4 regions of the Pantoea ananatis PA13 genome follow, and region 4 is predicted to be linked to each of the others. Evidence: predicted binding sites of a transcription regulator. Region 4 holds the regulator's gene; each other region holds the start of a gene.
What was found. The regulator PurR, encoded in region 4, represses purine synthesis genes. The targets are predictions, from matches to a motif close to CANGCAAACGTTTGCNTG.
Positions count from the first base shown of each region.

Region 1: the regulator PurR is predicted to act here: its motif matches at 4,136-4,153, upstream of serA (phosphoglycerate dehydrogenase).
Region 2: the regulator PurR is predicted to act here: its motif matches at 4,617-4,634, upstream of purM (phosphoribosylformylglycinamidine cyclo-ligase).
Region 3: the regulator PurR is predicted to act here: its motif matches at 1,646-1,663, upstream of glyA (serine hydroxymethyltransferase).

Region 1 covers NC_017554.1:931,618-937,191, reverse strand. The annotation lists gene pepP (Xaa-Pro aminopeptidase) at 1-765, opposite strand, end outside; gene PAGR_RS04555 (YecA/YgfB family protein) at 799-1,377, opposite strand; gene zapA (cell division protein ZapA) at 1,549-1,878, shown strand; RNA gene ssrS (6S RNA) at 1,918-2,101, shown strand; gene PAGR_RS04545 (5-formyltetrahydrofolate cyclo-ligase) at 2,179-2,775, shown strand; gene serA (phosphoglycerate dehydrogenase) at 2,818-4,056, opposite strand; gene rpiA (ribose-5-phosphate isomerase RpiA) at 4,335-4,994, opposite strand; gene PAGR_RS04530 (LysR family transcriptional regulator ArgP) at 5,176-5,574, shown strand, end outside.
Region 2 covers NC_017554.1:1,288,166-1,293,739, reverse strand. The annotation lists gene bepA (beta-barrel assembly-enhancing protease) at 1-1,239, shown strand, start outside; gene arsC (arsenate reductase (glutaredoxin)) at 1,245-1,592, shown strand; gene hda (DnaA inactivator Hda) at 1,589-2,365, opposite strand; gene uraA (uracil permease) at 2,398-3,681, opposite strand; gene upp (uracil phosphoribosyltransferase) at 3,841-4,467, opposite strand; gene purM (phosphoribosylformylglycinamidine cyclo-ligase) at 4,698-5,574, shown strand, end outside.
Region 3 covers NC_017554.1:1,225,350-1,230,923, reverse strand. The annotation lists gene PAGR_RS05925 (3-phenylpropionate MFS transporter) at 1-151, opposite strand, end outside; gene glyA (serine hydroxymethyltransferase) at 282-1,535, opposite strand; gene hmpA (NO-inducible flavohemoprotein) at 1,861-3,045, shown strand; gene glnB (nitrogen regulatory protein P-II) at 3,251-3,589, opposite strand; gene glrR (two-component system response regulator GlrR) at 3,679-5,013, opposite strand; gene qseG (two-component system QseEF-associated lipoprotein QseG) at 5,013-5,574, opposite strand, start outside.
Region 4 covers NC_017554.1:2,575,769-2,581,342, reverse strand. The annotation lists gene punR (DNA-binding transcriptional activator PunR) at 1-827, shown strand, start outside; gene purR (HTH-type transcriptional repressor PurR) at 824-1,849, opposite strand; gene cydH (cytochrome bd-I oxidase subunit CydH) at 2,130-2,219, shown strand; gene PAGR_RS12145 (C40 family peptidase) at 2,284-3,105, opposite strand; gene PAGR_RS12140 (Grx4 family monothiol glutaredoxin) at 3,470-3,805, shown strand; gene rnt (ribonuclease T) at 3,851-4,522, opposite strand; gene gloA (lactoylglutathione lyase) at 4,642-5,049, opposite strand; gene PAGR_RS12125 (alkene reductase) at 5,160-5,574, opposite strand, start outside.

The sequences.
Region 1 (5,574 bases), 1.6 Mb from region 4:
CAGATCACCGTCCTGCATCTCACACTCGTTTTCGGTGTAGTGCAGAATGCAGCCGTTTTCGCCGGAACCCACAATCGTGTTGTAAGACGGGAATCGCGCACCGTGGCGGTTAAATTCATGATGAATTTCCCCTTCCAGATGATATTCGTACAGTCCCGGACGGCAGGCCTGCATTGCGCGCGTATGCGCCAGCGCACTGATCTCACCCGCACGGCGCAGAATGGCAATCTCTTCCGGACTTTTGAACAGGCGCATCTCATGCACCCAGGGACGCCAGTCTGTCAGGCTGGCAGGCGCGCTGAGATTCTGGCGAAAACCCTGCCGCAGTTTATCCAGCGCACCGAACACCAGTTTATCGGCTTCAGCATATTGGCCCTGCGCATGGTAAACCTCATCCAGGCCGTTCAGCAGCAGGTGGAGTTGTTCACCAATATCGTTCCAGGGCAGGGCCCGATCCACGCCGAGCTTAGCGGGCGCCGCATCCTGTCCCAGACGGCGGCCAAACCAGATTTCTGCAGTCAGGTCGCGAACACGATTAAACAGCACACTGTGATTGTGGTTCTCATCACTTTTGATCAGCACCAGTAACGCCTGAGGCTCATTGAACCCCGTGAAGTACCAGAAGTCGCTGTTCTGACGAAACGGATATTCGCTATCATTACTGCGCGTTACTTCAGGCGCGGCAAAAATTAACGCTGCGCTGCCCGGAACCATTTTCGCCAGCAGCGCCTGACGGCGCTGCTGAAAATTTTCCAGTGAAATCATGTCTGCACTCCCTGTTAAACTCAGATAGCTGGCTTAGTGTAGCGTTGGCTTTTGTACTTCTGGCGCAGTCGGTTGCGGACGAGTGAAAGTGTCGTGGCAAAGTAGTGCTGCAACACGAACGTACTCAATCACCTCTTCCAGCGACTGCTCTAATTCTTCCTGATCTTCGTCTTCGTCGTAGCCCAACTGAGCAATCGTGCGCAGATCGTCAATGGCCTCGCCCGTTTCACCGGTGACCTTATCCAGTTTAGGCTGGGTTACGCCCAGACCGAGTAAAAAATGGTTTACCCAGCCCGCCAGTGCATCAGCGCGATCAAACACCGTAATGTCATCATCGGCGGGCAGCATCAGTTGAAAAAGGAAGCCATCGTCCTCTAGCGCAGTCGCAATGCTTTCATGCAAAGACTGCAGTGGCAGGGACAGCGTCTGCGAAAAAGCCATGCCTTCGTTCGCAAGATCGTGGACCAGCGTTTTCCAGCTGTTATCCGCGTTACCGCCACATAAGATGCCGCTGAGTAAGCCGTGCATTTCCGCAGGCGTCATGCCCACGCCATGCTGTGAGAGCGCCGCCGCCAGCGCGTTGTAATCGGGGGTTGCGTTCTGTGAAGACATCATTTTTCATCGTCGTTGGCTGTAAGAGTTCGTGGTATGCTACCACTAGCTGCCTCAAGGTTTCCAGAAAAGGGGTTGTATCTTATTTCTCAGGTCTATATAGTTGCCCGCCTCCCAGGCCATTGAAGGCTAAGGGGAATGGCGAGCCAGGTAATCAGTCAGGAAGGTGGCATGTCTGCACAACCGGTAGATTTACAAATTTTTGGTCGTTCTTTGAGAGTGAATTGTCCGCCTGAACAGCAAGATGCGCTGAACGCGGCGGCAGAAGATCTCAATCAACGGTTGCAAGATTTAAAAGTTCGCACTAGAGTCACAAATACAGAGCAACTGGTGTTCATTGCCGCGTTAAACATTTGCCATGAACTGGCACAAGAGAAAGGTAAGACGCGTGACTATGCTGCTAACATGGAACAACGAATCCGTATGTTACAGCAGACCATTGAACAGGCTTTAGTTGAGCAAGGTCGCATAACCGACCGCCAGGATGCGAAGTTCGAATAACACTTCATGGTCAGTGTGCTACACTAACGGTGAAGTCAATTTTCTCTGAGATGTTTGCAAGTGGGCCAGTCCCCTGAGCCGATATTTCATACCAACAGAATGTGACGCTCCGCAACCTGTGAGCATGCTCGGTCCGTCCGAGAAGCCTGATGGTTGCGACGGCATGTTCACCTTGAACCAAGGGTTCAAGGGTTACAGCCTACGGCGGCATCTCGGAGATCTCCTTTCTGGTCGTACTGCATTACCTCCCACCAGGCATGATATAATGCGTCGCTTAAGCGACTTTGTCTGGGGGACACCATGTCAGCACCCTCTTTAGTACTGCGTCAGGACATCCGTCAGCACGTTCGCCACCTACGTCGCGCTCTGAGCGCTGAGCAGCAACATGCGGCAGCCGAACAACTCGCCCAACATGCGATCAACTTTGCACCACTGGCCGATGCCAACAACGTGGCACTGTTTTTGTCTGTTGATGGCGAAATCAATACACGACCGCTTATCGCCAGGCTGTGGCAGCAAAACAAACGGGTTTACCTGCCGGTTCTGCACCCCTTCGCAGCGGGCCATCTGCTTTTTCTGCGCTATACGCCAGAAACACAGTTAATCCAAAATAAACTGCGCATTCCCGAACCCCCACTGGATATCCGCCATCTGATCACGCTGGATGAACTGGATGTAATGATGGTACCGCTGGTGGCGTTTGATCGCGCCGGACAGCGTTTAGGAATGGGGGGCGGCTTCTACGATCGCACCTTACAGAACTGGAAACAGCATGGGTTTTTACCGGTGGGTATCGCTCATGACTGTCAGCGGGTTGACGCGCTGCCTACAGCGGCGTGGGACATTCCTTTGCCGGCCGTGCTGACGCCATCAAAACTGTGGCTATGGGATGAATAAACCCGGGCATGCTTGTGTGCCCGGGTAGGTGACAGCGTGGGATCAGTAAAGCAGGCGGGCGCGAATCGTTCCCGGAATCGCCTTCATCAGCTGCAGAGCTTTCTCTGCCAGTTCGTGCTCAGCATCAATGTCGATGACCACATAACCCATCATCGGAGAGGTTTGCAGGTACTGAGCGGCAATGTTGATGCCTTGTTCAGCGAAAATCTGGTTGATCGCGGTGAGTACGCCCGGACGGTTTTCGTGAATATGCAGCAGACGACTGGCGCTAATGCCGTGCATCGGCAATGACACTTCCGGGAAATTGACGGCGGACAGCGTTGAACCGTTATCCGAATATTTCGCCAGCTTGCCCGCGACTTCAATCCCGATATTCTCCTGCGCTTCTTCCGTCGATCCCCCGATGTGCGGCGTCAGGATAACGTTGTCGAATTCGCTCAGTGGGGAAACAAACGGATCGCTGTTGGTCGCCGGCTCTACAGGGAACACATCAATCGCAGCGCCACCAACCTGCTTGCTGGCCAGCGCTTCGCACAGTGCAGGAATATCTACCACGGTGCCGCGTGAGGCGTTTATCAGCAGGCCGCCAGGCTTCATCTGCGCCAGCTCATTGGCAGAAATCATATTTTGCGTAGAGGCGGTTTCCGGGACATGCAGGCTGACAACGTCACTCATATTTAGCAGCTGCGTCAGGCTACGAACCTGTGATGCGTTGCCCAACGGCAGCTTGTTTTCGATATCATAGAAGTAAACGTGCATGCCCAGACTTTCTGCCAGCACGCCCAGTTGCATACCGATATGGCCATAGCCAATGATACCCAGCTTTTTACCGCGCGCTTCAAAAGAGCCCTTGGCGATTTTATTCCAGATACCACGGTGCGCTTTGGCATTCGCTTCCGGAACACCGCGCAGCATCAGCAGCATCTCGCCAATAACCAGCTCGGCCACAGAGCGCGTATTTGAGAAAGGTGCGTTAAAAACCGGGATACCGCGTTTCGCTGCGGCATTTAAATCAACCTGATTCGTTCCGATACAGAAACAGCCCACCGCTACCAGTTTTTCTGCAGCAGCAAAAATCTCTTCGGTCAGTTGGGAACGGGAACGGATACCGATAAAATGCGCATCGCGAGCGGAAGCTTTTAACGCCTCGGCATCCAGTGCGCCTTTGTGGAATTCAATATTGGTGTAACCTGCAGCACGAAGATTTTCCAGCGCGCTCTGATGGACACCTTCCACCAGCAGGAACTTAATTTTGTCTTTTTCCAGTGATACCTTTGCCATTTCCCAACCCTATTCAGAATTCAACGAGGACTGAACGCAGTCAGCCGTCTGTCAAAATATCAAAAAAATCGCCTGCGGCAATACAAACGATTGCCTGACCGCCAGCATGGCAGGGCTCAGAGGGCGTACTTTGCCAGACAAAATCGTGGGTTGGCCGCATCGAGAAGAACGAACCCGCTGCCGATGACGGTTATGTGACATAAGTCACCAAATTTCAGCCTGGTGAGAAAAGTTTTTTTAAATCAAAAAAAGCGGGCGCCCTGTTGCGCGCCCGTACTTTATTTTTTGAGGGTTTTGACACCGTCAGGTCCGCCAATCAATGCGACATCTGCGCCACGCGTGGCGAACAGCCCCACAGTGACGACGCCAGGCAGGGCATTAATCGTTTTTTCCAGCTCGATGGGATCGAGAATACGCAGATTGTGCACATCAAGAATGATATTACCGTTGTCAGTCACCACATTCTGACGATATTCCGGCAAACCGCCCAGCTTCACCAGTTCACGCGCGACATAGCTTCGCGCCATCGGGATAACTTCAACCGGCAACGGGAAGCGTCCAAGCACGTCCACTTCTTTGGATGCGTCGGCGATGCAGATAAACTTTTTGGCAACCGCCGCGACGATTTTCTCGCGAGTTAAGGCAGCACCGCCCCCTTTGATCATCTGCATTTGTGGGTTAATTTCATCGGCACCGTCGACATAGATGGCCAGATCATCAATCTCGTTCAAATCAAACACCTGAATGCCCAGGCTTTTTAGCTTTTGCGTCGACGCTTCGGAACTGGATACGGCCCCCTCAATCTGATGTTTAATGCTGCCGAGCGCATCAATAAAGTGAGCGGCCGTAGAACCCGTACCGACGCCGACGACAGTACCGGGCTGCACATAATCCAGTGCGGCCCAACCAACAGCTTTTTTCAGTTCATCCTGGGTCATGATATGTTTAGAACCTGTGCGATAAGGAAATGCGCGTAGTATAAAGCAAGGCTTGCTGAAAATGCTCGGATGCATTGGGCGGATTTAATGCTTTGGAAGCCAGCCCACAAAAATATCGCTGACATTTCCGTTGGAGTATTTGTGGCATAGTAACGTCCATCCTGAAGGAGAGAGAAAAATAATGAAACGCCCGGACTACAGAACGCTTCAGGCGCTGGACGCAGTGATACGTGAACGCGGATTTGAACGTGCCGCACAAAAACTTTGCATTACGCAGTCTGCCGTCTCGCAACGCATTAAACAGTTGGAAAATCTGTTTGGTCAGCCGTTATTAGTTCGTACGGTACCGCCTCGTCCCACTGAACAAGGGCAAAAGCTGCTCGCCCTTCTGCACCAGGTTGAGTTACTGGAGGAAGAGTGGCTGGGCGATGAGAACAGCGGCACGACGCCGCTACTGCTGTCGCTGGCGGTCAACGCCGACAGTCTGGCAACGTGGCTGTTACCGGCATTAAAAGACGTACTGGCCGATTCACCTGTACGCCTGAACCTTCAGGTTGAGGATGAAACCCGCACTCAAGAG
Region 2 (5,574 bases), 1.3 Mb from region 4:
ATCAACCAACTTGGGCAGCGGCTGGTTTCGCATGCGGACGCCGTTAAAACGCCCTTCCACTTTTTCCTGATTCAGAACGATGAGCTCAACGCCTTCGCCTTCTTTGGTGGCAACGTGGTGTTGCATGCGGCCCTGTTCCGTTTTACGGATAACGAAAGCCAGCTGGCCTCAGTCATGGCCCATGAAATCTCCCACGTCACGCAGCGCCATCTGGCGCGGGCAATGGAAGATCAAAAACGTAATGCCCCGCTCACCTGGGTGGGCGCGCTGGGTTCAATTTTACTGGCGATGGCCAGCCCACAAATGGGCATGGCCGCATTGACCGGTACGCTGGCCGGCACCCAACAGGGGATTATCAGCTTTACCCAAAATAATGAACAGGAAGCCGATCGCATCGGTATTCAGGTGTTACAGCGCGCCGGTTTTGACCCGCAAGCCATGCCTAACTTCCTGCAAAAACTGGCCGATCAGAGCCGCTTTTCTTCGAAGCCTCCGGAAATCCTGTTAACCCATCCCCTGCCTGACAGCCGTCTTGCCGATGCGCGCAACCGTGCAAACCAGATGCGTCCGGTGGTGGTGCAGTCGTCTCAAGACTTTTATCTGGCCAAAGTGCGGTCATTAGGCATGTATTCGACTGGCCGTAACCAGTTAACGGACGAACTGCTTACGCAATATGCTAACGGTAATTCCCGCGAACAGCTGGCCTCGCAGTACGGTAAAGCCGTGCAGTTCCTGCAGGCTAAAAGCTTTGGTGAGGCGAAAAGGATCGTGGCACCGTTACTGGCGAAACAACCTGAAAATGTCTGGCTGCTGGACCTGATGACTGACATTGACATCGGCCTGAATCAACCGCAGCAGGCGATAGCGATGCTGACCGCGACCCAGGCCTCAAAAACCAGCCCGGTCGTCCAGTTGAACCTCGCTAATGCCTATGTGGAAGCGAAACAGCCGGCGAACGCCAGCCGCATTCTCAACCGCTATACCTGGACTCATAAAGACGATACCAACGGATGGGATCTGCTGGCCCAGGCTTCCGCGCAGCAGGGGCTGACAGATGAGGAGCTCTTTGCCCGCGCCGAAAGTCTGGCGCTGAGCGGCCAGCTGGATCAGGCCATTAGCGCCCTAAGCCGGGCCAGTTCACTGGTGCCGCTCGGCAGCCTGAAACAGGCCCGTTACGATGCCCGCATCGACCAGCTACGCCAGCTCCAGCAACGCTTTAAGCAGTATCAACGAGGATAAACAGTATGGTGACCTTTTATCATAATCCACGCTGCAGCAAGAGCCGGGAAACCCTGGCGCTGCTAGCAGAGCGCGGCATCGCCCCGGAGATCGTGCACTATCTGGACACGCCGCCGGATCGCCAGACGTTACAGATCCTGCTGCAAAAGCTGGATATGCAAAGTGCCCGTGAGTTAATGCGTCGTAAGGATCCGCTTTATGCGGCGCTGGGGCTGGATCGGCCTGACATCGGGGAAAGCGCGTTGCTGGACGCGCTGCTGGAAAATCCCAAACTGATTGAGCGACCGATTGTGATCAACGGCGATCGCGCCCGCCTGGGACGTCCGCCAGAAGCGGTACTGGAAATCCTTTAGAGGCCAAGGGTTTCTTTTACGAAGGGAATCGTCAGCTTACGCTGGGCGCTAATGGATGCGCTGTCGAGACGATCCAACGTATCAAACAGCGTGCGCATTTCTCGGTCAAGGCGCTTTAGCAAAAAGCGCCCGACGTCTTCAGGCAGTTCAAATCCCCGCAGTCCGGCGCGCAGCTGTAAAGCCTGCAGTTTATCCTCATCGGAGAGCGGCTGTAGACGATAAATCTGCCCCCAGTCGAGGCGCGATGCCAGATCGGGCAGATGCAGATTGAGCTGACGAGGAGGACGATCGCCGGTAATAAACAACCGGGTATTGCCGGTTTCCAGAATGCGGTTATAAAGATCGAAAATCGCCATTTCCCAGGCCTCTTCTCCCGCAATGCACTGAATATTATCGATGCAAACCAGCGGCAGTTGCTCCATGCCTTCCAGCACGTCCGGGACAAACCAGGTGCGTTTATCGAGCGGCACATAGCCCACGGCTTCGCCGCGTGCAGACATTTCAGCGCAGGCGGCATGCAGCAGATGGCTGCGACCGCCCCCTTCACGAGACCAGAAATAAAGATAGCTGCCATGTTGCTGGCTAAGCGCACCCTTAATCGCGGCAATAAGCGAGGGGTTTTCACCCGGCCAGAAGCTGGCGAAGGTTTCGTCGTCAGGTAAATAGAGTGGCAATGACAATTGTGCCGGCGTGTTCAGAAGCACCTCAGCAAGAGAACAAGCAAAAATCGGGGCAAGTCTATCATAGTTTTCGGCCAGAGATGAATCGGGCATCCCTGCCCGACTTTTGACAGCTGACGGTGGGATTACGACTCGCGGTTGTCTTCCGCATCCAGAATCACTTCTTCAGGACGCAGGAGGGAAATGACGCGAAAAATTAAGGCCAGCGCAACGCCGACCAGCGTGGCCAGCGCCATGCCTTTCAGCTCGGCAGCCCCGATATGTACTTTCGCCCCGCTGACGCCAATAATCAGGATAACGGAGGTCAGAATCAGGTTTTGCGCTTTGTTGTAATCCACTTTGGACTCAATCAGGACACGGATACCTGACGCGCCGATAACGCCATACAGCAGCAGGGATACGCCGCCCATCACCGGCACCGGAATCGCCTGAATAGCGGCCGCCAGTTTGCCGACGCAGGAGAGTAAAATCGCGAAAATGGCCGCGCCGCCAATCACCCAGGTACTGTAAACGCGGGTAATCGCCATGACGCCAATGTTTTCGCCGTATGTCGTGTTCGGGGTTGATCCAAAGAACCCGGAAATGACCGTCGATAAGCCATTGGCGAACATGGAACGATGCAGTCCGGGATCGCGCACCAGATCTCTTTTAACGATATTCGCCGTCACGACCAGATGGCCCACATGCTCGGCAATCACCACCAGAGCGGCGGGCAGAATGGTCAACATGGCAATCCATTCAAAGCGCGGCGTATAAAACGTCGGCAAGGCAAACCAGTGCGCCTGTTCAACACCGCTCCAGTCCACGATGCCCATGAAGGCGGAAAGCGCGTAACCGGCCAGCACACCGATCAGGATAGGAATGATCGCCATAAATCCACGGAACAAAACCGATCCAAAAACGGTAACCGCCAGGGTCACCAGCGAAATCAACACGGTTGTGCCGTTTGGCGACTGGCCTTCGGCTGGAAGCAGCCCCGCCATATTCGCGGCCACGCCAGCCAGTTCCAGACCAATGACGGCGACGATGGCCCCCATTGCTGCTGGCGGAAACATCACGTCCAGCCAGCCTGTTCCGGCTTTTTTAACGATCAGCGCGACAAGGCAGAACAACACGCCACACAGAATAAAACCGCCCAGCGCCACTTCATAACCCAGCGGCAGCAGGAGCAACACGGGTGAAATAAAGGCAAAGCTGGAACCCAGATAGGCGGGGATTTTTCCCTTACAAATAAACAGGTACAGCAGCGTGCCGATACCGTTAAACAGCAATACCGTCGCCGGATTGATGTGGAACAGAATTGGCACTAACACGGTGGCGCCAAACATGGCGAACAGATGCTGCAGGCTGAGCGGAATCGTTTGCAGTAATGGCGGCCGTTCGCTAACGCCGATAGCGCGACGAGTCATTAAAAGTCCCCTTGAGTGAGTGGTCTGTTTTCAGGCAAAAAAAAGCCGACTCTCTGGTCGGCTGGTTCATTTCTTTATGTGTTACAACAGAAAAAAGCGGCTCGGCCTGCTGCTGCAGGCTGAAAACAGCGTGATGCATGGCGCCGCGGATTTTCGTCATTACTTGGTGCCGAAGATTTTATCACCGGCATCACCCAGGCCTGGGATGATATAACCCTTGTCGTTAAGCCCCTGATCCACAGAAGCGGTGTAAAGCTCCACATCCGGATGCGCTTTTTCCAGCGCGGCAATCCCTTCAGGTGCCGCAACCAGCACCAGCACTTTGATACTGCTGCAGCCCGCTTTCTTTAACAGGTCTATCGTGGCAATCATTGAGCCGCCCGTGGCCAGCATGGGGTCAACCACCAGTGCCAGGCGCTCTTCGATATTCGAAACCAGTTTCTGGAAGTAAGGCACGGGCTCCAGCGTTTCTTCATCACGGTAGACGCCAACAACGCTGATGCGCGCGCTGGGTACGTGCTCCAGTACGCCTTCCATCATGCCCAGACCGGCACGCAGAATAGGCACGACGGTGATTTTCTTACCTTTGATTTGATCAACCTGAACCGGGCCATTCCAGCCCTCAATGGTGACCTTTTCGGTTTCCAGATCGGCGGTCGCTTCATACGTCAGCAGACTGCCGACTTCAGAGGCCAGCTCGCGGAAACGCTTTGTACTGATATCATGCTCACGCATCAGTCCCAGTTTATGTTTGACCAGCGGGTGTTTGACTTCCACGATCTTCATTGTTGTTCTCCCGGAGTGAGTTGAGCTAAAAAAAAATCGCGGGATTATACCGCCTTTTCGCCGCAGTGCCACATGTGCTTGCGCAATCAGAGGCATTTTGTCATGGCAAAGTAAGGATTGATGAAAATCGCCGGGGACGCAATCTGAGACTCGCAAACGTTTGCCTGCGCTGGTAGAATTGCCGCGCTTTATATTAAACCACCAACCGCAACTCGCGTGGGGACCTCGCAGTGACCGACAAGACCTCTCTCAGTTACAAAGACGCCGGTGTTGATATTGATGCTGGTAACGCTCTGGTTGACCGTATTAAAGGCGTAGTGAAAAAGACGCGTCGCCCGGAAGTCATGGGTGGACTAGGCGGCTTCGGTGCGCTTTGTGCGCTGCCGCAAAAATACCGTGAACCCGTGCTGGTCTCCGGCACCGACGGCGTAGGCACCAAACTGCGTCTGGCGATGGATCTTAAGCGCCACGATGCCATCGGCATTGATCTGGTCGCGATGTGTGTCAACGATCTGGTGGTACAAGGCGCTGAACCGCTCTTCTTCCTGGATTACTACGCCACCGGCAAACTGGATGTGGATACCGCGTCGGCGGTCATCACCGGTATCGCCGAGGGTTGCCTGCAGTCAGGTTGTGCACTGGTGGGCGGCGAAACGGCCGAAATGCCGGGCATGTATCATGGCGAAGACTACGACGTGGCCGGCTTCTGCGTTGGCGTCGTTGAGAAATCAGAAATCATTGACGGCAGCAAAGTGCAGGACGGCGATGTCCTGATCGCATTAGGCTCCAGCGGCCCGCACTCCAATGGTTATTCTCTGGTGCGCAAAATTCTGGAAGTCAGCGGGACCGATCCGCAGGTTGAGCAGCTCGAAGGCAAACCGCTGGCCGATCATTTGCTGGAACCTACCCGCATTTATGTCAAAAACATTCTGAGCCTGATCGAACAGGTCGATGTGCATGCTATCGCGCATCTCACCGGCGGCGGCTTCTGGGAAAACATTCCACGCGTGCTGCCCGATAACACCCAGGCCGTGATTGACGAAAAAAGCTGGGAATGGCCGGCTGTGTTTAGCTGGATGCAGCAGGCTGGTAACGTCAGCCGTCACG
Region 3 (5,574 bases), 1.4 Mb from region 4:
CCACCATGCCGCACCCCAATAGCAGGCCAATTTGTTCAGCATTCAGGCCCACACCTTTGAGCCAGACGCCCCAGAAAGGAAGATAAATGCCGTAGCAGAAAAAGTAGGTGAAGTAGCTTAGTCCAAGCCACTTGGCGGAGCCGATTGCCATGTTCCCTCCAGCAATGATGCGTCCAGGCAATGATATGTGGTCGTTACTTTGTCAGAGCCGGGTTATGCAGGCAATAAAAAAGGATGGCCATGGCCATCCTCTTGTCAGACTGTGTTTTCAACAGAAAGGATTATGCGTAAACCGGCAGGCGCGCACAGATATCCAGTACTTTCTGCTTGGTACGCTCAATGGTGGCTTCATCGTTGATGTTGTCTAACACATCCGCGATCCAACCGGCCAGTTCGCGTACGTCTGCTTCTTTAAAGCCACGGCGCGTAACGGCAGGCGTACCAATTCGAACACCAGAGGTGACAAACGGGCTTTTCGGATCGTTTGGCACGCTGTTTTTGTTTACGGTGATATTCGCGCGGCCCAGTGCGGCATCGGCTTCTTTACCGGTCATGTTTTTGCTGACGAGATCGATCAGGAACAGGTGGTTATAGGTGCCGCCTGATACGATGTTATAGCCACGCGCGATCAGCACTTCTACCATTGCCTTAGCGTTTTTGGCGACCTGCTGCTGGTAGGCTTTAAACTCAGGCTCCATGGCTTCTTTGAAGGCCACGGCTTTACCGGCGATCACGTGCATCAGCGGGCCGCCCTGTCCACCAGGGAAGACGGCTGAGTTAAGCTTTTTGTACAGATCTTCATCGCCGCCCTGCGCCAGGATGATACCGCCGCGCGGACCAGCCAGGGTTTTGTGCGTCGTGGAGGTCACGATATGTGCATGTGGAACCGGGTTAGGGTAAACATCCGCAGCAATCAGACCGGCAACGTGCGCCATATCCACAAACAGCCATGCGCCAACGCTGTCAGCGATTTCACGCATTTTAGCCCAGTCGCAAATCCCGGAATACGCCGAGAAACCGCCGATGATCATTTTAGGCTTATGAGTCTGTGCCAGCTCGGCCAGCTCGGTATAGTCAATTTTACCGGTTTCGTCGATGCCGTAAGGCACAACGTTGTACAGTTTGCCCGACAGGTTAACCGGTGAACCGTGTGTCAGGTGACCGCCGTGTGCCAGGTTCATGCCCAGAATGGTATCGCCTGGCTGCAGCAGCGCGGTGAAAACGGCAAAGTTAGCCTGAGAACCAGAATGAGGCTGCACGTTCGCATAGTCAGCGCCAAACAGGGCTTTAGCACGGTCGATAGCCAGTTGTTCAACAATGTCTACGTATTCGCAGCCACCGTAGTAGCGCTTGCCCGGATAGCCTTCGGCATATTTGTTAGTGAGCTGAGAACCTTGCGCCTGCATAACACGCGGGCTGGTGTAGTTTTCAGAAGCAATCAGTTCAATGTGCTCTTCCTGACGCACTTTCTCTTGCTCCATCGCCTGCCACAACTCGGCATCATAATCGGCAATGTTCATTTCACGCTTTAACATCCGCATCTCCTGACTGGCTATCTTTAAATCGGCAATTTACGCCCCCTGAGGGCGAAGGCAGACAGTGTAAACCGTTTTATCGGGGTAAGGTAGGGTGAATTCCCTCTTTTTACGCAAACGTTTGGCTACCGAGACGCCATGCCTTTTTATCCCTTTTTTGCAACGATTGCCCGCCAATATCATTTTTTCACTCTGTAAAAGATTTTTTGCGCTTTTGTCGCGAAAACCGGCCAGTTGCTGCCAGTAAAACCCAGCATGAGATTTACAGCATGAAAGAAATGATCATAAGATGCATTTAAAATGCAACTTTAAATGAGGTGTTGCCATGCTTGATGCTCAGACTATTGCTACCGTGAAATCATCCCTTCCCGCCCTTGCCGCCTGCGGCCCCGATCTGACTGCTCATTTCTATGACCGCATGCTTGCTCAGCATCCTGAACTAAAAAATGTCTTTAACATGAATAATCAACGTAACGGCGGGCAGCGTGAAGCCCTGTTCAATGCGATATGTGCCTACGGCGCAAACCTCGAAAACCTGACAGCGATACTGCCGGCCGTTGAAAAAATTGCGCAAAAACATACCAGCCTGAATATTCAGCCCGCGCAGTATGCAATTGTGGGTGAGCATTTACTTGCTACCATCAAAACCCTGTTGAATCCCGGTGATGACGTGCTGGCAGCATGGGGACGTGCTTACGGTGTACTGGCGGATGTGTTTATCCAGCGCGAAGAAGCGATTTATCAGGCATCGGAGCAGCAAAAAGGCGGATGGCGCGGGACGCGGCCGTTTCGCATCAGCGCGATTGAGCAGCAGAGTGCCGTGATTAAAAGCTTTACTTTTACGCCTGTGGACGGGGGTCCGGTTGCCCCCTTTAAACCCGGTCAGTATCTGACGCTTCACTTGCAGCCCGCAGGTTGTGAATATCATCAAATTCGTCAGTACTCACTAACCACAGGGAGCAACGAGAAAATGTACCGTATTGCGGTGAAACAGGCGCCGCAGGGAATCCTGTCCGGCTGGCTACATCAGCATGCAGAAGTCGGCAGTGAAGTGCAGTTGGCCGCCCCGCACGGCGATTTTTTCCTGCAGGTTAGCCCGACAACGCCGGTCACGCTCATTTCCGCCGGCGTTGGACAAACCCCAATGCTGGCAATGCTCCACGCGCTGGCTGCACAGCGGCATCTGGCGCCCGTCAACTGGCTTCACGCCGCCGAAAATGGCAAACAGCATGCCTTCGCAGACGAAGTGACCACCACCGGTGCCCTGCTTCCTGATTTTGCACAGCACATCTGGTATCGCGAGCCGGACGAACCCGATGCAGGCCGCTACGATGCGCAAGGTATGATGGATTTGGCGACCCTGTCAGCGCGGCTGCGGGATGTGAATACCCACTTTTATCTCTGCGGGCCACTTGGCTTTATGCAATTTATCGTTAAGCAGTTGCATGCGGTCGGCATTACGGCGGACAGAATTCACTATGAGCGGTTCGGTCCACATAAAGAGATATGAATCGGCGACTGCGAACGGCGCCCTTGAAGCAGTGGCGCCAGCCGTTCGGTGTGCAGTGCTGCGTTAACGCGGGCGGGGTAACACTTTGTGGTGAAACAGACAGCTTTTCGCCCCTCCCTTATATCAGGACGGGGCGAGATCTCGACGAATGAAACTTTTCCAACATCGCCGGGATTTCAGCTAAAGATTTTGCATCTAAAGTGAATTAAATCGCTTCTTCGTCTTCTTCGCCAGTACGGATGCGCACTACGCGGGCAACATCGAAAACAAAGATTTTACCGTCGCCGATTTTTCCGGTTTGTGCGGTGCGCATGATGGTTTCGACGCAGGTATCAACGATATCATCTCCGACAACCATTTCGATTTTCACTTTGGGCAGGAAGTCCACCATGTACTCTGCGCCACGGTAGAGTTCCGTATGGCCTTTCTGGCGACCAAATCCTTTTACTTCGCTCACGGTCATGCCGGTAATGCCGACTTCAGCAAGTGCCTCACGCACGTCATCGAGCTTGAAGGGTTTAATAATTGCATCGATCTTTTTCATGTCAGATCCTTTCCTCGAGCCCTCCATGGTTAGAGGGTTATTAAAGTATAAATGTCGCTGGCAGCGCCGCAGACTATGGGGGCAAAAAATTACTCTTTAAAGTCGCTGGCGTCCAGTTCATGCCGTGACAGCAGCTTATAGAATTCGGTACGGTTACGTCCAGCCAGACGCGCGGCGTTGGTGACATTCCCTTTGGTCATCTGTAACAGCTTGCGCAGATAGTTAAGTTCGAACTGATTCCGTGCTTCAACAAAGGTCGGTAGCGCGCTGTTTTCGCCACTCAGCGCCTGCTCTACCAGCGCATCGCTGATAACGGGCGAGGAGCTGAGCGCGACACACTGCTCAATAACGTTAACCAACTGACGCACGTTACCTGGCCAGCTGGCAGACATCAGCCGCTTCATCGCATCGACGGAGAAGCTGCGGATCTGCGGCTTATGCCGTTCTGCCGTTTGACGCAGCAAATGGTTAGCCAGCAGTGGGATATCTTCGGTACGTTGATGCAGCGCGGGGATTTTCAGGTTCACCACGTTCAGGCGGTAAAAGAGATCTTCGCGAAACGCATTCTTTTCCATCGCTTTCGGCAGATCCCGGTGCGTGGCCGAGATAATCCGGACATCAATATCGATATCATTATTGCTGCCCAGCGGCCGGACTTTACGCTCCTGCAGCACGCGCAGTAACTTCACCTGCAGTGCAGGCGGCATATCGCCAATTTCGTCCAGAAACAGCGTGCCGCCTTCTGCGGCTTTAAACAGGCCGTCACGCGCGCTGACCGCGCCGGTAAAGGCGCCTTTGGCGTGACCAAACAACTCTGATTCCAGAAGCTGCTCAGGTAAGGCACCGCAGTTAATGGCCACAAACGGCTTTTGCGCGCGCGGGCTGGCGGCATGGATAGCCTGTGCCAGGACTTCTTTACCCGTGCCGCTTTGCCCGTTAATCAGCACGCTGACGTCTGACTGGGCAACCATGTGTGCCTGTTCAAGTAAGCGCAGCATCTGCGGACTACGGGTCACTATGGCTTCACGCCAGCGGTCGTCGCTGACTGGCGCTCGCTGCGCCAGGGCTTCGTCTATCGCCTTATACAGTGCATCGCGATCCACGGGCTTAGTCAGGAAGCTGAACACGCCCTGCTGCGTTGCCGCTACGGCTTCCGGAATTGAACCATGCGCCGTTAAAATGATGACCGGTAAACCCGCGTGACGCTTTTGAATTTCAGCAAATAATGCCAGGCCGTCCATTTCATCCATGCGCAGATCGCTGATGACCAGCTCGATCTTCTCTTTCTGCAACAGCCGAAGCGCATCGGGCCCACTGGCCGCGGTCGTCACCTGATATCCCTCACTGGTCAGGCGCATACCTAACAGTTTGAGCAGGCTGGGATCATCATCCACTAAAAGCAGGTGGGCCGCTTGTTTCACCATTACTGATCTTCCTCTTGTGGCAGTGCCGTTCCGTGACTGCCGTCAGGCATATCAGAGGTTTTGCGCGACGAAAGCTGGCGCTCAATATCGGTTAGCCGCTCGAGTTTGCGCTGGGTATCACTGAGCTGCTGACGCAGTTTTATCTGTTGTTGACGCAGCGAATCTGACTGGGCATCGCTGCTCTGTTGCAAATGGGCGTAGCGTGACCGCATGGCGCTGAGTTCAAGCTGGGCGACCTGATTACTGCGCCAGAGCTGAATTAACGCACGCATATTGGGGGGGAACTGCTCGCTGTAGCCATCAAGCACGTTGATATAGTCGCGGCGTTCCAGTGGCGTCACATTGCCGTTTGCCATTAATACCCCCTGCTTAAAGGCGCGCGACCAGCTGTCCACCGGCCAGCGGTGGGCCTCCGCTCGTGCTTCAGCGGGAGAAAGTCGTTCGGCACAGTCTATACTGCGCATCCAGTAAAGGGGATTCATCATGGCGGCGCTATTCTCAATACGCCAGATATCGACGCAGCGCATAGTGAGATAGTCGACCAGCCGTGCTTCGGGCACC
Region 4 (5,574 bases):
ACCGTGTGCCTTCTGCCATCAGCTATACCGTTCGCCAGCTTGAAACCTGGCTGGCGGTACCGCTGTTTGAACGGCAGCACCGGGAGGTCGTTTTGACACCTGCGGGCGAACATTTTGTGCGAGAAGGCCGCAGCGTCATCAAAAAAATGGATGCCACGCGCCGTCAGTGCCAGCAACTGGCCAACGGCTGGCGAGGGCAAATCGCGATTGCGGTGGACTGCATTGTGAAACCGCACCGAACCCGTCAGTTCGTCAGGGATTTCTATCGCCACTTTCCGGATATGGAGCTCCACATCAGTTATGAAGTGTTTAACGGCGTATGGGATGCGCTGGCTGACGGAAGAGTCGAGGTCGCAATAGGCGCGACTCAGGCGATTCCGGTGGGCGGGCGGTTTGCTTTCCGCGATATGGGAACTCTGAACTGGCGCTGCATCGTCGCGCGGGAACATCCGTTAACCCAGGTCGCCCGGCTAGATGATGAGGCGTTGCGCAACTGGCCTTCGCTGGTGCTGGAAGACACCTCGCGTGCGTTACCGCGTCGTATGACCTGGGCTCTGGATAATCAACGCCGACTGGTGGTGCCTGAATGGCAGACCGGGCTGGACTGCGTCCGGGCCGGGCTGTGCGTCGCAATGGTGCCGGGGCACTTAGCCCGCCCGCTACTGGACAGCGGCGAAGTGACCGAACTTAACTTGCCCCAGCCTTTTCCAGAAAGTCCCTGCTGCGTCAGTTGGGCGGAAGATCGCGCATCACCGGCATTGGGCTGGTTGCTCAATTACCTGGGTGATGCGCAAACGCTCAATCAGGAGTGGTTGAGCGAGGATTAACGACGGTAGTCGCGATAGGGACCGTAGCCTACAGAGCGTCGCTCAATCAGTGTCGGATGCACTTCGATGGTTTGCGACTCTTCACGCTTGCTGGTAATGCGGTCCAGCAACATTTCCAGAGCCTTCTCCCCGAGTTGCGCTTTTGGCTGGTGCACGGTAGTGAGTGCAGGCGTGAAATAGCGTGCGTTGCGCACATTATCGTAGCCAATCACCGAAATATCCTGCGGGACGCGCAGGCCCATTTCATCGGCGGCACAGATAGCGCCCATGGCCATAATATCGCCACCGCAGAACACCGCGCTTGGGCGCTGCTTCTGCGACAGAATTTGCTGCATAGCCTGATACCCGGATTCAGGCTCGAAATCGCCCTGCACAATCCACTCTGAACGCGGCTGAATACCGGCTTCTTCCAGCGCCTTGAGGAAACCGGCATGACGGCCACCACCGGTGTTACGTTCCATTTGCCCTGGAATGGCGCCAATATCGCGATGCCCGCGTTCGATGAGGTAGCGGCCGGCCAGATAACCGCCCTGAAACGCATTATCCAGCACCGTGTCAGTAAAATCGGCACGGGATTCGCCCCAGTCCATGACCACCATGGGAATATTGCGGTTGGCTTCCAGCATTTGCAGCAAATCATCCGGGTACTCAGAACACATGACCAGCAGCCCATCGACGCGCTTCTGCGCCATCATCGAGAGGTAGGCACGCTGTTTTTGCAGGTCGTTATGCGCGTTGCCTAAAATCAGGGTGTAGCCTTTATCAAAGCAGTGATTCTCCACGGCTTCAATAATTTCAGCGAAATAGGGCGCCTCGCTGGAGGTGGCCAAAAGGCCCAGCGTTTTGGTGTGATTCACCTTCAGGCTGCGTGCTACGGCGCTGGGTGAATAATGTAATTCCCGAATCGCTTCCCAGACCGCTTCGCGGGTATCTTCTGCGACAAAGCGCGTCTTATTGATGACGTGAGAAACGGTTGTGGTAGAGACGCCTGCACGTTTCGCCACATCTTTAATTGTTGCCATGAAAATCGAACTCCCGGGCTTATCTAACCTGTTGATAAGCATGTTGTTAAACGTTTGCGTCAGCGGACGGTTATTTCTGCAAAAAAATCGTTTTTCTGACCGGTTATGGGGCATCGGGGCAGGAAATAACGGTTGAAAAGGGTGCTGACGCAACCGATGTTGCGCGCTGTTGCGCAACAAAGAGGGGATTCTAACAAGGCTGCACGGATAAAACGAGATTTTTACCCACGCGTGTGGGAAAATGCTTAACCCCTACTAAAATTGTGCCTAAGGAGTTGTGATGAGTACCGATCTGAAACTGTCATTGATGACCACGGCGGCTGCACTGTTGATGATTATTGCGTTCAGCTTTACCGCCATTCTGAACTAATAAAAAAGCCGGGAAGGTTTCCCTGTCCCGGCTGCGTTCCGTCGGTATGACGGAGGAGTGACGTTTAGCGAACGGTTTTTGGCGTCATGACGCGACGCGCACCAATATAGTGGCGCTGCCAGTAATCTTCGCTTAACGCACTGATTTGAATGTCCTTTCCGGTACGCGGTGACTGAATAAATTTACCGTTACCCAGGTAAACACCCACGTGGTCGGCCGTGCCACGTCCGTTGATGCGGAAAAACACCAGATCGCCTTTCTCCAGCGCTTCCCGATTCACCGGCGCGGCATCCCGCAGGTGATACATTTCATTTGCAGTACGCGGAATTTTAAATTTCACCACATCTTTGTAGGCGTACCACACCAGGCCGCTGCAGTCGAAACCGGTATGCGGCGATTTTCCGCCCCACTGGTAGCGCTTGCCCAGCTGTCCCATCAGTTTCGCCATCGCCGTTTCACGTGCTTTTTGATAGCGCTGACGGTGTGCGTTGCTCATTTTGATGGTGCCGGTATCCTTGCTGTCCGCTTTCGCCACCTTCACCGCGCGTTGATGACCATAGCGTTTCTTGCTGGTGGCGTTGGCGGCCACTTTTTTGGTGAGCTTCTTGTGTGAATCAGTCGCTTTGGTCAGGGTTTTGTGAGAGGCAACCGCGTGAGAGGGATTTTTACTGGTTTTAAGCGTTTTGCTGGATTTCTGCTCTGCGGAGGAACGGCTTTTTTTCGCCGAAGCTTTAACCGTGCGTCGCTTGCGCCGCTCATCTTCGCGCGCACTTTTTTTCTCTACCTTATGCAAGCTGGCCTTAACCGGCGCCTGCGGTGATGCAGAGGCGACATTAAAGAACAGTTGCGCAAAAGCCAGAATAAGAAGCGTAATAATTGAACGCATAGTCCGTTTACTGGTTAAGCTGTCAGGTTCAACAGATATCTGACAAGGTTAAGAAAAATCTGATCAACGATCAGCGCCGAAGACATTCTAGTCCAGTTTTTTTTAAAACAGTAAGTCCTTTTTTTATTAATTAATAACTTGGGTAAAAAGCAGGCATAAATAAGTAATTTCAGCAGGTTAACTCAGCAAAATTATTGCAAATTATTAATGCATTCACCTTTTGGGTCCCGATGAGCGGGTGGATAGCGCGCAAGCGGACTTAACAAACATGGCGGTTTGCCCTAACGGGAAGAAAATCTCATTTTCAGTCCTGAAGGGAAGTCGCTACAATAAAGAAACACGAAGTGACGAATTAAGGAAGGCAATAATGAGTACTGTAGAAAAAATTCAGCGCCAGATCGCAGAAAACCCGATCCTGCTGTACATGAAAGGTTCGCCGAAACTGCCAAGCTGCGGTTTCTCTGCCCAGGCGGTTCAGGCGCTGTCTGCCTGTGGTGAGCGCTTCGCTTACGTGGATATTCTGCAGAACCCGGATATTCGCGCAGAGCTGCCAAAGTATGCTAACTGGCCAACCTTCCCTCAGCTGTGGGTCGATGGCGAACTGGTTGGCGGCTGCGACATTATTGTTGAGATGTTCCAGCGTGGCGAATTACAACCGCTGGTCAAAGAAACCGCAGAGAAGTTTAAAGAAGCGGAATAATAAAAAAGGCCGACATCGTCGGCCTTTTCTTCGTTTAACGGGCGTTTACTCCGCCGCGCCCTGATATTCTGTTGCCTCTTCCGCTAGAGCCAGCGGCCAGCCTCCCAGACGTTTCCAGCGATTGACCAGTTCGCAGAACAGCGTGGCCGTTTGCTGCGTGTCATACAGCGCAGAGTGCGCCTGACTGCTGTCAAATTCCATCCCTGCCGCTTTGCAGGCTTTGGCCAGTACCGTCTGACCCAGCACTAACCCGCTCAGGGCGGCCGTGTCGAAAGTGGCAAAAGGATGAAACGGATTCCGTTTCAGGCTGGCGCGTTCGGCGGCGGCATTCATAAAATTAAGATCGAAGGTCGCATTATGCGCCACCATGATCGCGCGATTGCACCCGGTATCTTTAATGCCTTTGCGCACCAGTTTAAAAATGGCATGCAAGGCTTCGTATTCGCTCACCGCGCCCCGTAACGGATTGCTGGGATCGATGCCGGTAAAGGCAAGGGCTTCCGGATGCAGCAGAGCGCCGACAAAAGGTTCAACATGAAAATGCAGTGTCTGGTCGTGATGAAGCCAACCCTCGTCATCCATTTTCAGCGTAATGGCCGCGACTTCCAGCAGCGCATCGGTTTGCGCATTGAAGCCCGCCGTTTCCACATCGATAACCACGGGATAGAAACCACGAAAGCGTTGATTGAGTGCGTTGGGGGAAGACGATTCAGACATCAGGATCTCATTGCAGAAAAAGGGCAGCGCGTAGTATGCCAAAAAAGCGCCCCGTCTGCAGCAGGTACAGGTAAGGGAAGCGAGAATCAGCCCGCGTTGCGCGGGCTGATGTTCACGGCTTAGCTGCCGAGGCCGTGTCCGGCATGTTTATTTTCGATCAGTTCGATTTTATAACCGTCTGGATCTTCAACAAAGGCAATGATCGTGGTGCCACCTTTGACCGGGCCGGCTTCACGCGTCACGTTACCGCCGTCGTTACGGATGCGCTCGCAGGTTGCGGCAACATCATCAACGCCCAACGCGATGTGACCATAAGCGTTACCGAGATCGTAGCTGTCAACGCCCCAGTTGTAGGTCAGCTCAATAACGGCACCTTCGCTCTCTTCGGTGTAGCCCACAAACGCCAGGGTATATTTATATTCAGCGTTTTCGCTTTGGCGAAGCAGGCGCATGCCCAGCACGCGAGTGTAAAAATCAATGGAGCGTTGCAAATCGCCAACGCGCAGCATGGTATGAAGTAAACGCATAGCTTCCTCTTTTGAAAAACGTCATCCCCGGATGACACAAACACTCAGTATAGCGACGATAATCGCCAAAGAATAACCGCAGCCGTGAAAGACTCACGGCTGCCTGCGTTTTACAGTGCAGGATAGTCAGTATAGCCTTCAGCGCCGCCACCGTAGAAGGATTCGGGACGCTGTGGATTCAGTGGTGCATCTTGTTGTAAACGCTGGGCCAGATCCGGGTTAGCGATGTAATCCCGACCAAAGGCAACGGCATCGATCAAGCCGCGGCTGATAAGATCATCCGCTTTCTCAACGGTGTAAGCGCCAGCGCCAATAATTACGCCCGGGAAGGTATCACGGACTTTCTGACGGAAGGCGTCGCTGTAAGGTGTACCGCCTGCCCAGTCAGGTTCTGACATATGCAGATAGGCAATCTTGCGTTTCGCCAGTTCAGCGATGTACCACAGTGCATCTTCTTCTTCGTTCGGGCCATTATCCAGGTTCTGGAAGCTGCCGACAGGAGAGACACGGATACCAACACGATCC